Regions from separate parts of the Echinicola strongylocentroti genome, predicted to be linked through region 2. Evidence: riboswitches for the same ligand, from Rfam matches in the RefSeq annotation. Region 2 holds a riboswitch; the other holds the start of a gene.
The links. A riboswitch is a leader RNA that binds a small molecule or an ion and turns the genes downstream of it on or off. The one in region 2 is predicted to bind cobalamin.

Region 1 (8,020 bases), 2.0 Mb from region 2:
GAAGGTGATGTAATCGATCAGCATAGCTGTCAAAATAAAATAGTCCTTCGCCATTTTCATACAGATAGATCCATGCATCATCATCACTATCAATAAAAATCCGGAAATCATCCGTATAGTTGACATTCGTATCTCCAAAAAGCTCGATCCGTCGCCTTACTTTTAATGAATTGGCTCCAAGGATATCCACTGCACCATTGGAATATACCAGCCAGTACTCGCCGTGGGAGTTTTCGGCAATGGCCGACACATAATTATAACTGATAGAAGAAAAATTGTCCTCTTGATGTTTGAGGTGAACAGTTTTTTGTGAACGAGGATCATATATGCTGATGCCCTGATTGGGATGTCCAAACCAATAGCGCCCTGAGTTATCTTCATATACCAAATGAACAACCGCACTTAACAGACCATACCGCTTTGCATACTGTGAAAGGGAGGTGCTGAAAGTCTCTGTGCTCGCATCATACACCTCCATGACATTGTTCCGGTTGAGCAGCCAAAGTGCTCCTTCAGGACCGGGCATGATTTTTCTGACACTGTTTTCGGATAAGGAGGTGGTGTCATTGGGACGGTTTCTGAAAACGCTAAACTCTTCTCCATCATAGCGGTTTAGCCCTGAGTTGGTCGCCATCCAGATATAGCCCAGCTCGTCTTGATGAATATCCGTAACACTGTTATTGGACAGCCCATCTTCCACCGTAATGGCACCAAATAGGTAATTGCCCTCCTGCGCATAAACACTGGAAAGTCCTGTCAGCAATAAATAAACGTACAACAAGCTTACAAAAAAACGATTCATCTGGCTATTGGGGTCATTGGGTATTGCCAATATAGTGTAAACTTTACCTCAAATCAACTAAACTGTTTCCCTGCGAAATACTAAATGCGTTTGTCCTGTTGAAAACTACTGGGCAAACGCATTTAAAAAAATGTTCTATTTGGTATTTATATTTGTCGTTCCTTTGGAATTTAGCTTTATATGTATCCGCTACATTACATGTAATCAAATTCACTACTGTTTATGCTTTATCAGACTTTCCTACTTTTTCCATTGATGAAAAAGTAGGAAAAAAATCTAGGCCATGGAGCATCCTTCAAATTAAGAGGTTGGGTTTACGAGTACGATTTCGGTTGCCTTAATTTGATTTTGTGCCAGTTGCTATGGGCTAAAACTGAGTGGATCTCACTTGTCCACTGCGCGAGCTAACTCATTTTCTTAACGCCCCCATCAACTGTCCCAAAACCGAATGCTCCAAAGGCCGAATAATGGACTCACAGTGGACACTTCGTTTCTATAAGCCTAAGTGTTGCGTTACGGATACACATAAAATTCTTGAACCGGTTTATGGACTTAAGTGCCAGCGGCACGATAAATTTTGTAACCTGCGGATTCATCCGCAGGAGCTTAAGCTCTCCTCAACCTCCCGAAGGAGTGCCAGCGGCACGGATGATAGCTATGCCTACACGAAATTTGTTTCCCTTCAAAACACTTAATGCGTTTGCCACACTTGAAAACCACCTTCCATTGCAACTTCCCCGCAAAAAACCTTATCTTTGCGCCAGTTTTTGGCACCTATTCACCTAAAAGGAGAATGGTTTAATAGGGAATCCGGTGAAAATCCGGAACTGTACCCGCAGCTGTAAGCTCCCAAAAGCAACTGGTAACCAAGCCACTGTCCGACATATCGGATGGGAAGGCGCCAGGTGTGGAGCAAGTCAGAAGACCTGCCATCAACTGCTATAATTCAGAGCTTTCGGGTGAAAGGCTATGAAACTTCAACGGATCTTATCGATGATGAGATCTTCAGAAGTTCCATGCGGGCAATGTACTTCTTCATTGCACACATGAAAATATCTTTAGCGCTGAGGATATTTTCACAGTTTTCCCAGAAAGTTCATAGTGTCCAATTATTAACGCATTAAACACGCTATGAACAAACACATTATTTCTTTTCCAAAAAAGAAAGGACTACTTCCCCTTCTTGTAGCAGGCATTTCCCTTTGGACTGCTATGGCCAATGCACAAGATGCCCAAGACCTCGATGAAGTCGTCGTGACGGGTACCAAATTTGAAATCCCGGTCGAAAAATCCGGAAAGACGATTTACAAACTCAACCAAAAGGACATTGAACGGAATGTGGGAAAAACCATCCCCGACTTGCTCAATGAGGTACCCGGTATCCAAATAGACGGAAACTACAGCTCTCCGGGGACCAATATCAGCTATTTTGTCCGTGGTGCCAGTAGTAAGAATACTCTCATCCTCATCGACGGCAATCCTATCAATGATCCCTCACTGGCAGACGCCACCTATGACCTGAGACTCCTTCCGCTGGATCAAGTGGAGTCTATCGAAGTGCTCCGTGGTGGACTGAGCACGCTTTACGGTACCGGAGCCTCCGCAGCCGTGATCAATATCAAATTAAAATCAGGAAGCAAAACCAAAAAATTCGGTGGATCTGCTGACTTCAGCGGCGGATCTTTTAATACCTACCGGGGAAACATCAGCCTAAACGGCCAAACGGAACGATTCAATTACTTGGTGTCCGGAAGCCTTTACAATTCGGAGGGCTTTTCGTCAGCCTTGGACACTACAGCCGCCGCTGCCTACGGCAAAGATGGCATCAACCGAAAAGACCTTATGGTCAAAATGGGCTATGCCTTTTCGGGTCGCTTTAAGCTGGATTTTCTTACCGCCTATGATGACATGGAGGCAGATTATGATAGTGGACCCTTTCTCGATGCAGACAACCAGCAGACCAGCAACCAGCTGCGATTTGGCCTAAACCCTACTTATCAATATGCCAACGGTAGCATCAAACTTAAAACTGTTTACAATATCAGTGAACGGGAATTTATCAGTAGCTTCCCTTCAGAATACAAAGGCAGAAACCTTCAGCTCGACCTGACCCAAGAGCACCAGATCGTCAGTGGGCTGAAAGGGCTTTGGGGAGTCAATCTCCAACAATTATCCTACGAACAACCGGGAGAACTGGCTTTTGACAATAACCAATTCACGCTGCTGGATCCTTATGCTTCTTTCTTCTATGAAGCGGCCAGTGGCTTCAATGTCCACGCGGGAGCCAGGGTAAACACCCATTCGGAATACGATGCCAAATTCATCTATAATGTCAATCCAAGTTACCTATTTGAAGTTTCTGATCAAGTGACCGCAAAGATCCTCGCATCTGTGGCTACTTCTTATGTCACGCCTACCCTCTATCAGCTCAATTCTCCCGACTACGGAAACGATGCGTTGAATCCCGAGGAATCACTCAATTATGAACAAGGAATCTCCTTTTATGTAGGCGACGAATTCACCTTTAACCTGGTGCATTTTACCCGTGACGAATCCAGCCCAATTGAGTTCGTGTCCTTGTTTGACGAGACCGGAAACTACATTGGCGGTGAATACCAAAACACTACCGATAAACGGAGAGTGGAAGGCTTCGAGGCAGATTTCACTTGGATGGTCAACCAATACTTCTCCATGTCTGCTAATTTTGCACATGTCAGTACCGACAAGCCCGAGACCTTTTACAGGGTACCAAAAAGCAAGTGGGGGCTGGTATTCAATGCAAGTCCGGCAGAAGACACCCAAGTGACCTTAAAATATAACTTTACCAGCCAAAGAACAGTCTATGACTATGGTGTGGGAGGAGCATTTGACCTGGACAGCTATGGACTGGTGGACTTATTTGTACAGCAAGCCGTCTTGGACAATAAACTGAATATTTATGGTGGAGTGAACAACCTGCTGGATGAAGACTTTACTGCCATCTATGGCTATACCACCAGAGGCAGAAACTTCAGCATCGGAGCGCGATATCAGTTTTGAGATGTGAGATTTGAGTCTTGAGATGTGAGTAGTGAGTCTTGAGACAAAAGGCCTCGTTCCCCCTTTTAGGGGCTAATCCTGATCCCTGTACTGAACGTATCGAAGGGTGAAATCAGGAAAGTATAATAAGAAAACTAGATGGATCGCCATATGGTTTATAATGTAGTAGACTAATGAAAAGGCATACACAATGAACAAAGAAAAGCGCTGCCCAAATTGCCAAATAGCTTTTGCCTGCACGACGGAATGTTGGTGCAGTGCTTTTCCTCCTATTGTACCACTGGAAGAAAACCAGGGTTGCCTGTGCCCTGACTGCCTAAAGTCCGCCATACAGGACCGCATCAGCCACTGGACAGCACACCTCGACGCCAAAAAGATCAAAACGATCCAAAAAATGGGGAAGCCCACTTCACTGATCGAAGGCATCGACTATACGGTCAATGAACAGGGGTTTTATGTGTTTTCAAGCTGGTACTTGCTCCGGCAGGGGAAGTGCTGTGGAAACGGCTGCCGAAATTGCCCTTATCCCAAAAAGACTTGATGCCTAACTATAAACCGGGATAAATTATGAATAAGAATTCACAACTTTCATGATAAATGACCATGCTGACCATTAACCCAACCAGTTAAAAACCTCCCACACCATGATCCACTACATTACAGGCGGTGAACGCTCAGGAAAAAGTAAATACGCCCAGCAGTTGGCCGAGAGGCTATCGGCATCCCCCGTTTATCTGGCCACTTCCAGAATATGGGACCAAGACTTCCAAAAACGGGTGGACAGGCACCAATCTGACCGGGATGAACGCTGGACAACCATCGAAGAGGAAAAACACCTTGGCCAAGTGGATGTTTCCGGCAAAGTAATGGTACTGGACTGCGTGACCCTTTGGCTGACCAACTGGTTTGCTGATTCAAAAAGTGACATCGAAAGCTGTCTGGACAGTTGTAAATCGGAAGTTGACCAGTTGTTTTCGACTGCCCAAAAAGGTACCTTGATCATCATATCCAATGAAATCGGAATGGGACTCCATGCCCAAACGGAAGTAGGCAGAAAATTCACCGAACTCCAAGGCTGGATCAACCAGTACATTGCCCAAAGGGCCGATAAAGCCACCTTTATGGTGTCAGGACTTCCATTAGAACTGAAGTGATGATTGGGCAATATGGGAGATACGAAAAAAAGAATAACCGCATTATGATCAAAAGCATATTCAACTGGAGTGGTGGCAAGGACAGTGCATTGGCCTTATACCATGTCATGAACGACCAGAAAATCCAAGTGGACCGCTTGATGACCACGGTGAATGACCATCATCAGCGGATTTCGATGCACGGTGTAAGAAGGGAATTGCTTCAGGCGCAGGCCAAAGCGATTGGTCTTCCCGTGGATGAGCTCCTGCTTCCTGAAATGCCCAGCATGGATACGTACAACCAGCTTATGCATAAAAAAATGGAAGCAATAAAAGGTGCCGGCATCACACACAGCATTTTTGGCGACATTTTTTTGGAGGATCTCAAAAAATACAGGGAAGACAAACTGGCAGAAGTTGGTTTAAAGGCCTTGTTTCCACTTTGGAAGAGAAACACTACTGAGCTTATCCATGAATTTTTGGGCCTGGGTTTTAAGACGGTAGTCGTCTGCGTAAAAGCCGACCTGGTACCCGAAGAATTTGCGGGAAGGGTGATAGATGAGGAATTTTTAAAGGACTTGCCCTCGACAGTAGACCCCTGTGGGGAAAATGGGGAATTCCACACCTTTGTGTATGATGGGCCGATCTTCTCGTCACCGGTACCCTTTGCCCTGGGCGAAAAAGTGATGCGAAGCTATGAAGCCCCAAAAGACAAAAAAGATGGCTGCTACTCCCCTTCCGATGAGCAGCCAAAAGAAATTGGTTTTTGTTTCCAAGACTTATTATTTACAGGAAAATGATAGCTATTAATATTTCGCCAATAGACCATTCGCTCGAAAAAGCACTCCAGCAGAAAATAGACCTTAAAACCAAACCCATCGGTGCGCTGGGCGATCTGGAAAGCCTCGCTCTCCACATTGGTTTGATCCAACAATCACTCACTCCTTCGCTAAGGAATCCACATATGCTGGTATTTGCCGGAGACCATGGGATCGCCAAAGAAAACTTGGTCAACCCCTATCCCCAGGAAGTAACCTACCAGATGGTCATGAATTTCCTCGGCGGGGGAGCAGCGATCAATGTGTTTGCCAGACAACACCACTTGGCACTAAAAGTCATCGACGCCGGTATCAACTATGATTTTGGCGATCAGCCCAACTTGGTCCATGCAAAAATCGCCAAGGGAACAGCCAATTACCTCAAGGAACCGGCCATGACAGAGGCGCAATGCTTGGATGCACTACAAAAAGGAGCCGAACTAATAGAGCAGATTGATCGAGATGACTGCAATGTAGTCGGCTTTGGCGAGATGGGCATCAGCAACACCTCTTCTGCAGCCCTCATCATGCATACCGTATGCGGTATTCCTTTGGAAGAATGCGTAGGAAAGGGCACAAGCACTAATGACGATCAACAAAAAACTAAACTTCAAACACTCAAAAAAGCACTTAATATACATAACAAAATCGATAGGGATAATGCTATTCAAATTTTGAGTACCTTTGGTGGCTTTGAAATAGCCCAGTTGTGCGGTGCTATGCTAAAAGCGGCGGAAAGAAAAATGGTCATATTAGTGGATGGATTTATCACCACCGCAGCTGTACTGATTGCCAACGAACTTCATCCCAACTTCCTTTCTTACTGTATTTTTAGCCATTGTTCGGGAGAAAGAGGCCACGCCGCTATGCTCGACTATCTCAAAGCAAAACCACTGCTCCATCTAGGCATGAGGCTCGGCGAGGGTTCTGGCGTTGCCATAGCCTATCCGATAGTAGCTTCTGCATGCGCCTTTCTTCATGAAATGGCCAGCTTCGATAGTGCAGGGGTAAGCAAGGAAAATCACTAACGACTACACCTTTTAAAGCACCTCATGAGAAAAGAACTACAGGCTTTTTTTACGGCATTGATGTTTTACACGCGGATTCCCTGTCCGTCATGGGTGGACCATTCGGAGGAATACCTGCAACTATCCAGAAAATATTTCCCATTTATCGGGTGGATAATCGGCGGCGCCTCAGCCATCACATTGCTATTGGCCTATCAGGTCTTACCGGTCACCATTGCCCTGTTTTTATCCATAGTGACTGGAGTAATCCTTACCGGAGCATTTCATGAAGATGGATTTGCCGACACCATGGATGGATTTGGTGGTGGATGGACCAAGGAAAAAATCCTCCTGATCATGAAAGACAGTCGGATTGGCACTTTTGGAGGAGTTGGATTGATTTTCATTTTTACCATCAAATTCCTAGGGCTGATGGAGTTGGCCAAAATCATTCAACAAAACAGCTATAGCTTTGAGTTTTACCAATGTATCATCGCTTGTTATATCTCAGGACATTCGGTAAGCAGGTTTGTTGCCCTTACTTTTTTCAAAACACACCAATATGCCAAGATAAATGATGAAATCGGCAGCAAATCCAAGCCCATTGCCAAAGGAAACTTCCCAACAAGGGACTTGTTTGTCGCTTCCGCTTTTGCCTTTCTCCCCTTGGCACTCTTCCAAAATTATGCGGTTTTCTTGGCCATCATTCCGTGTTTTATCGCCAAATGGTGGATGGGCAGATGGTTCCAGAAATGGATCGGTGGCTACACCGGAGATTGCCTGGGAGCTGTCCAGCAAGTCACGGAAGTCGTTTTCTATCTGAGCCTACTCATCATATGGAAATTTATCTGATCCGCCATACCAAACCCGATATTGCCAAAGGAATTTGTTACGGCCAGACTGATCTTGCGCTGGCGGAGAGTTTCGCGGAAGAAACGGACATCATCAGAACAAAACTGAAGGGACAAGCCACTTCATTGGCGATTTTCAGCAGTCCCCTACGCCGCTGCGCTGCGCTGGCCAAAGCCCTTTTTCCCGAAGTCTCCATAACCGAAGATCCACGTTTGATGGAATTGGATTTTGGCTCTTGGGAGATGCTTGCTTGGGAGGCTATTCCCAAGGCAGAAATCACCCCTTGGATGGAAGACTTTGTCCAAGTCCCCTGCCCTTCAGGAGAAAGCTATCGGCAGCTTTATGACCGCTGCGTGGCCTTTATCACCG
Region 2 (8,020 bases):
CAAGGAAGTAGAAAAAGTCAAGGCCAATAGGGATCTTGCCATGCGTGCTTACATGACTGTTGTGGCTGAGACAGAGGACAGCTTCAATATGCAGCCCGGCGTACTTGCCTCCTTTGATCTCATGAAAGCTACTGAAGGCCAATTTAACGAGTATGAACATGTCGAGGAAGACCTGTACCAGCCGTTTCATCAAAAGAAAGTCGAAGCCAATATGATGGGGAGCTGGAAGTTTCTAAGGACCGCAGTCCCCATGGGCAGCGAAGCGGATTACACGCACATGACACTTAATTTTTACAACAACTATATGCAGTTCTTCAACTCGATGGAATATGAAGACATGGAAGCTTCCGAAGAACAGCTGGTGGCCATGGAGGAAGGACTGAGCTCCAGAGACCAAAAATGGGTATACATGGCGACATTGGTCAAGGCGATAAGGTAGGGCTGGTATTTTTACCCCCCTTTTTACGCTCTCAAGAAAAACCTGACTTTTCGATAAGTCAGGTTTTTCTTTTTCCCATATAGATATTTTGGCAGGGAGAAAAACAGTCCTATTACTATTGCTCTTTATGGTAACTTAATGAAGTAGTGATAGTCCAAAATTGACAATTGCAGTACTAAATAATAGTAAAATTAGGGAGGCCAAACCTTGAGGTGAAAAGGTAATAATATGACAATCTCCCCTTAATACCCCGATCAAAAGAAAGCCTTAGATTGAAATTCAAAATATACACAATGAGACAATTTTCTAAAACATCCAGAAGAAGCTTTTTAAAAAAATCAGGCATTGCCACAGTAGGTTTTATGGGCCTGTACCAGTTTGTTCAGTCCGGGTCATTTGCCGGGGGAGTAATGGACAATATCGGTTATGGAGCGCTTCAGCCAGACCCAGAGGGCATCCTCAACCTGCCAAAAGGATTTTCCTACAAGATCATATCCAAAGCAGGCCAGCCAATGAGCGATGGCCTTCTCGTTCCGGGCAGCCCCGACGGCATGGGGACCTTTTCCGGTGAAAATGGCAGGGTGCTCATCGTCAGAAACCACGAAATCAGCCCCGATGATTTGGAAAAAGGAGCTTTTGGCAAAGAAAATGAGCTGTACTCCAAGGTCTCCACAGACCTTCTCTATGAAACAGGCAAGGGACAGCTACCCGGACTCGGAGGGACCACAACGATGGTATATGACCCCAAAACCGGAGAAGTAGAAGATGAGTTTCTAAGCTTGGCGGGCACTGTCAGAAACTGTGCTGGAGGTGTCACCCCTTGGAACAGCTGGCTGACCTGTGAAGAATCCACCGTGACTTCGGGATCATACGATGGAAAACTGGACCTTAATCACGGTTACGTATTCGAAGTGCCTGCGCTGGCAGATCGGCAACTACACAAGGCCATTCCGATCAAGGAAATGGGGCGCTTTAACCATGAAGCAGTGGCAGTGGATCCTAAAACCAGTATCGTATACCTCACAGAAGACCGTGGTGATGGGCTTTTTTATCGCTTTATCCCCAACGAGCCGGGAAAACTCTATCGTGGCGGAAAGCTGCAAGCCTTGGTTGTTTCCGGTGAGAAAAGCCGAGACACCAGAAACTGGAGTGATCTTGAGGTCCCTAAATTTCCCAAAAACCAGTCCATGGCTGTAAGCTGGATTGACTTGGACGATATCGATGCTCCTGAAGATGACCTAAGACACAGAGGAGCAGAACAAGGGGCTGCATGTTTTGCACGAGGAGAAGGTATATGGTTTGGTGATGGCGAACTCTACTTTGCCTGTACCAATGGAGGGGAAATTTCCGCGGGCCAGGTATTTCGGTATACTCCCGGAGCTAATGAAGGCCAAGCCAATGAAGCTGAGGCACCGGGGACTCTTGAGCTTTTTGCAGAACCAAACGACAAGGAAATCCTCAAAAGCTGTGATAATGTAGCCATAGCGCCTTGGGGAGACCTGTTGCTTTGTGAAGATGATAAACACCCTTTTGTAGTGGGCATTACACCAGCTGGTGAATATTATAAACTGGCCGAAAACGTAGGCTTCCGAACGGAATTTGCCGGTGGTGTCTTCTCTCCTGATGGAAGTACGTATTTCGTAAATATCCAAGGTGCAGGGCTGACGCTAGCGATCACTGGCCCTTGGAACAACAACGCTTGAATCGATTAAATAGGGTTAAATATTAACTGAGCCGTTTCCATTCTATGGAAATGGCTCTTTTACTCTTTGAGGATTTTAGTGGGCTTTTTGTCTTCATCAATGGCCACCAAGGTAAATGTCCCGCTGATGGCCTTTTCACGACCTTCTTCGTACATCTGCTCAATGAAAATGTCTACTTGGACCTTTAAGCTGGTATTGCCGATATGGATGATATGTCCCACCAGTTCGACGATTGTACCCGCAGGAATAGGGACCGTAAAATCAATTTTGTCACTGGAGACCGTAACCATACGCTGTCTGCTAAAACGTGTAGCAGCAATAAAGGCCACTTCATCCATCATGTGCATGGCCGTGCCTCCAAAAAGCGTGTCATAGTGGTTTACGGTATTGGGAAAAACAGCTTTGAAAATCCGGGTTTCTGCTTTTTTGATCTTCTCTTCTATTTTGTTCATTCTTCTTTTTCAAGTGCCAAAAGATGTGTTATTTCTCCGTTTTTGTTCCACAAAGGAAATATTCGGATCGCACAAATATAGGTAGATTGATTTTTTTTATAGTTCAGAAGCCGGGTTTTAAACGGACTTTCTCCCTGAAGGCCTGTCCTGATGTGTTTTATTGCCAATGGAGAGGTAAGGGGACCTTGCAAAAAAACCGGGTCTTTTCCAATGACATCATGAGGGGCATAGCCCGTCATATGCTCAAAACCTGCATTGACCCAGACAATCTTCTTTTTGAGGTCTGTCAAGACGAGGGCTTGGTAGTGGTGAAGATAAAGATCGGGAAATCCGTTCCAATTGAATTTTCCCTTATAAAAAGCCATTACCTGATGGTCTTTTTCCTGTTTTCCTTTTTCTTTGCCGATTAGAATCGTCGGAGCGAAAATATCCCAGCACTTTAAGGGCGCTTTATAGGGCTGTGGGCGATTTTTGAGATGCTTCATGGTTGAAATCAATTAAACCCGATTTATGGACCTGTCTGACTTAGCTGTCAGGGCTTTGTAATCCCAAGCCGGGATAATGGGGATTTGATATCCCCCTAGGCCATTTGTGAATAACACACATATGACCACCTTTCCCAGCTAAAGTCAATCAAAAAAGGCCTCTTAGATACATAAAAAGGAGGAAATACCCTTAAAATGGTATTGATTCTAGGTTAATTCCGGACAGTTCTATAACTGTCCGGAATGCAGAATTGTTTATTGGGCTGCAAGTTCAGCCGCTACTTCCTTACGAAGTACTTTTGCGGCATTCACCATGCGTTTCAGGGCTTCTTCTGTTTCTTCCCAAGCCCGAGTCTTGAGGCCACAGTCAGGGTTTACCCATAGCTGATTTTGCGGGATCACCGCTTTGGCCTTTTGGATCAATGTAATCATCTCTTCTATCGATGGTACCCTTGGAGAATGAATATCATACACTCCAGGGCCAATCTCATTGGGATAGTTGAATTGACCAAATGCATCCAATAGCTCCATTTGCGAGCGGGAACACTCAATCGTAATCACATCAGCATCCATCGCTGCGATATGGGTGATGATGTCGTTAAATTCGGAATAGCACATATGGGTATGGATCTGCGTGCTATCGGCCACTGCTGAAGCAGAAATCCTAAAGCATTCGACTGCCCATCGTAGGTAATGGTCCCAATCTGCTTGCCGTAGAGGCAATCCTTCCCGCAAGGCGGGCTCGTCTATCTGAATGATATGAATACCGGCTTTCTCTAGATCCTTTACTTCTTCGCGAATGGCCAAAGCAATTTGTTGGCACGTAACTTTTCTGGGCTGATCGTTTCGGACAAAAGACCACTGTAAGATGGTGACAGGCCCTGTCAACATTCCTTTTACAGGTCTGTCTGTAAGGGATTGGGCATACTGGGTCCAGAACATGGTCATTGATGCTGGACGCGTGACATCACCGTAAATGATTGGAGGCTTTACGCAGCGCGAACCGTAGCTTTGGACCCAGCCATTCTGGGTAAAGGCAAATCCTTCCAGCTGTTCTCCGAAATATTCCACCATGTCATTTCGCTCAAACTCACCGTGCACCAAAACGTCCAAGCCTATTTCCTCTTGCCACTGGATGGCTTTTGCTGTAGCCTCTTTAATCCGCTCGTTGTATTGATTTTCAGTCAATACCCCTCTTTTGAGCTGGGATCGCCATTGACGAACTTCTTTGGTCTGTGGAAATGAACCAATGGTGGTGGTGGCAAACAGTGGCAGGTGAAGGTGTTCGTTTTGAAGTTTCGTACGCTTGGAAAATGGGCTTTGCCGCTGACTGTGCGCTGGCGAAAGCTTCGCAACGGCTTCTTGGACGGAAGGCTTGTGAATACGGCTGGAATCGGCCTTGCTGCTTATCGCTGCTTGATTTTCTTCTAGTAGGGCATTGGACTGGGGGGAGTCACTGTCCAGTGTAAGAGTCTTAAGGACCGTGATTTCAGTGACTTTTTGACGGGCAAAGGCCAGCCAACTTTTGATGGTTGTGTCCAATGAATTTTCGTTGGTTTCTTCTTCTAGGTCACAGGGGCTGTGCAATAGTGAACAACTTGGCCCTATCAAAAGGCGGTCGTCATCCTTTTTTTTCTGGGCCTTTTTGATCAGCTGAAGTGATGACTGATAGTCATTTTTCCAGATGTTTCTACCATCGACCAGTCCCAGTGACAAGGTCATATTGCCAGGGATTTTTGATAAAATTGCGTCCAGTTGTTCTGGATGGCGAACTAGGTCTACGTGAAGCCCGCACACAGGAAGGTCAGCGGCCAGTTCTAGGTTGTCCTCCAGCGCACCAAAATAAGTTGTCAATAGTGTTTTGACTCCTGGTACTTGCTTTTTGATTTCCTTATATGCCCACACAAAAGCTTCTTTTTCTTTCTGGTCAAGATCCATTGCCAAAAAAGGCTCGTCCAGCTGCACCCAATTCGCATTTAATGCTTCCAGCTTTTTTAGAATATCGATATAAACTGGTAGTAACTGTTTTAACAAATCAATACGATGAAATCCATTTTCCTTTTCCTTACCCAGTAATAAAAATGAAACCGGCCCCAGCAGTACAGGTTTGGTAAGGACACCCAAGTGTTTAGCTTCTTTAAATTCATCCAGCACTTTGGTGGAGAAAAGTTTGAAGTGTTGTTCTCTGGTGAATTCAGGGACGATATAATGATAATTGGTATCAAACCACTTGGTCATCTCCATGGCAATGATATCAAGGCCGTCCTTCTGGTAGCCTCTTGCCATCGCAAAGTAGAGGTCAAGTTCCGGTTTGTTTAGTTTTGTAAGGATCTCATGATAGCGATCAGGGATGGCTCCTACCGTAAAAGCCATATCCAATACCTGATCATAAAAGGAAAAGTCATTGGAAGGAATGAGGTCCAGTCCAGCATCTTTCTGCAGCTTCCAGTTTGTGATGCGGACTTCAGCAGCAGCTTTCTGAAGATCATTAAGCGGGATTTTTCCAGCCCAGTAAGCCTCGCAGGCTTTTTTTAATTGTCTTTTGCTACCAATTCGCGGGTAGCCAAGATTGTGCGTTAGCATAGTGTTCAACTTTTAACGTGATAAATGGTTCGTCAAAAGCCCTTAGCCAAACTTCACAATGCTTTTGGAATGGCACGGTAAGAAGGTGCTGAGAAATAGACATACTTTTCCCTTGGGCACAGTAATCCCGGAGAAGAAAGAAAAAGCGTGAATACCCGACAGTAGCTTCAAATCGCGAAAGCATTGTCACTCCCATCTGCCGGCTTAGGCAGATAGGTCAATACAGGCAGGTCTCCTGGCTCATGACATTCTTACCGTCCTTCCCATTCTGAAACTGATCAGAACAGTGGACAACAAAGGGCAAGAACTTATTTGGTCACTCACAGTTGCGCGACAGCCCGTGATTTTCACACGGTTCCCTATTATCCCCGACCTTAGTCGGCGACCTATATTGGTGATTGAAGTAAATATGAAAAGAACTTTGGCTGCAAATATAGGAATTAGAATTGGATTTGGTGTAGAAATTAAAATTGTGATGACATATTTAACCCGGATTATGCGTTAAGAATCGTAGTGAGAGCTGAAATTGCAAGAAAATCAGTTAGTTTGGAGGCATTAGCGTAGCACCGCTACGGTTATGCCGAAAACTAAAGTGAAACGGCTGATTTTGAATCAGTTTAAGGTCGCAACAGATAGGCTAATGCATATTCCGGGTTTAACCTATTCCCTGATTTTGGTAGGCCAACCAACTTATCTATGGCCAGCTACGAACCAAAATATCAGGAACCGTGAGCTCCTGACACGATCCCGAAGAATCAAATCCATTCAATCGAAGTTCACCATAGCCAAAAAAAGCAAAGTGGAATTGTATTTTTTTTGTAGATTGGAGAGGAAAATCGAATAAGAACTCAACCTGATTTTATGACATCCACTCAGATAGGTCTTGGCATGGCTGCTCTTGGCCGGCCAGAATACATTAATATTGACCCAAAAGACAAAAGGGATAAATCAGAAGAAGCCTTTTATAAGAATGCATTTGATGTGTTGGATGAAGCTTACCGGTCCGGAATCAGGTACTTTGATACCGCAGCTTCTTACGGAAAAGGGGAATCCTTTTTGTTAAAATGGCACCAAAGGAGAAAACATTCGGATGTGCTTTTTGGCTCTAAATGGGGCTATACTTATACCGCCGACTGGCAGCTTGGCTACCAAGGAAAACATGAAGTCAAAGAACATAGCTTGGAAAAGCTAAAAGAACAATGGGGTTTTTCCCAAAAACTACTTCCTGCGCTGGACATCTATCAGATCCACTCAGCCACCTTGGAGTCAGGTGTTTTGGAAAACACAGCGGTTCTCGAAGAACTCGCCAGTATCAAACGATCTACAGAGGTGAAAATTGGTCTTACTACCAGTGGACCCCAGCAAAAAGAGGTGCTCGAAGAAGCAATGCATATCGCTGTGGAAGACACTCCATTGTTTGATACCTTTCAGGTAACCTTTAATATCTTCGAACAAAGTGCTCTTTCTATGTTAGAAGATGCCAAAACCAATGGTGTGAAGATTATCATTAAAGAAGCTATGGCCAATGGTCGTGTCTTTCCAAATAAAAATTACCCGCATTATGCCCATATTTATACCTTTATCGAGCAGCTGGCCCAAAAATACCAAGTGGGGGTTGATGCCATAGCCCTGCGGTTTTGTATGGATAAAGTCAAACCCGGATATGTCCTTAGTGGAGCCAGTACAGTCCAGCAGGTAAAGGAGAACTTAAAAGCCGCTACTTTTCAGCTTACCACAGGTGAGTTGGAGCAGCTCTCCGAGATGGCAATAAACTCGGAGGATTACTGGCAAGAGCGATCACTTCTCCAGTGGAATTAGAATAGCACTGGTTTATTTTGAAATAGATAAAAAAACTATTTTATTTGCAGCACCTAAAGCGCAAAAGCACTTTGGTCAATTAGGATGATCATGACAATGGGGCATGGTTATCTAAAAAAGTGAGTGTAGCCTTTCACCATAAAGGATAGATGATAATCGGAGTGTAGCGCAGCCCGGTAGCGTACTTGCATGGGGTGCAAGGGGTCGTGGGTTCGAATCCCGCCACTCCGACAAAAACAACAGGTAAAATGACCACCAAACCCCTTCAGATCACATGATTTGAAGGGGTTTTTGGGTTCAAGCGGAAAATCTGGGGGTCTGATGGAACGCTGATGACGCAGATGATTATGATTTGCACTGATTTTTTGCTTAAGTTGGAAAAGACAAGTAGCATAAAAAAGCCCTGAAAGGGCGTAACATCCTTAACCATGGGCAACGTCCATGGTAAATATCAAGAATAATCTCATTGTTTTAGCAGCAATTACCTTCCTAGTGCTTATAAATCCACGCTAAAACCCAATACACACGAATAGCGCTTTA

Region 1: another riboswitch for cobalamin. It lies ahead of DN752_RS02120 (TonB-dependent receptor plug domain-containing protein); the one in region 2 lies ahead of metE (5-methyltetrahydropteroyltriglutamate--homocysteine S-methyltransferase).

The regions. Positions count from the first base shown of each region.
Region 1 covers NZ_CP030041.1:551,602-559,621, forward strand. Annotated here, with positions in the region: gene DN752_RS02115 (hybrid sensor histidine kinase/response regulator transcription factor) at 1-832, opposite strand, end outside; cobalamin riboswitch at 1,554-1,750, shown strand; gene DN752_RS02120 (TonB-dependent receptor plug domain-containing protein) at 1,934-3,841, shown strand; gene DN752_RS02125 (DUF5522 domain-containing protein) at 4,032-4,382, shown strand; gene DN752_RS02130 (bifunctional adenosylcobinamide kinase/adenosylcobinamide-phosphate guanylyltransferase) at 4,486-4,995, shown strand; gene DN752_RS02135 (Dph6-related ATP pyrophosphatase) at 5,040-5,774, shown strand; gene cobT (nicotinate-nucleotide--dimethylbenzimidazole phosphoribosyltransferase) at 5,771-6,820, shown strand; gene DN752_RS02145 (adenosylcobinamide-GDP ribazoletransferase) at 6,845-7,651, shown strand; gene cobC (alpha-ribazole phosphatase) at 7,636-8,020, shown strand, end outside.
Region 2 covers NZ_CP030041.1:4,804,553-4,812,572, forward strand. Annotated here, with positions in the region: gene DN752_RS18865 (hypothetical protein) at 1-439, shown strand, start outside; gene DN752_RS18870 (alkaline phosphatase PhoX) at 733-2,142, shown strand; gene DN752_RS18875 (acyl-CoA thioesterase) at 2,202-2,594, opposite strand; gene DN752_RS18880 (PAS domain-containing protein) at 2,591-3,079, opposite strand; gene metE (5-methyltetrahydropteroyltriglutamate--homocysteine S-methyltransferase) at 3,335-5,662, opposite strand; cobalamin riboswitch at 5,871-6,067, opposite strand; gene DN752_RS18895 (aldo/keto reductase) at 6,524-7,480, shown strand; tRNA gene DN752_RS18900 (tRNA-Pro) at 7,638-7,711, shown strand.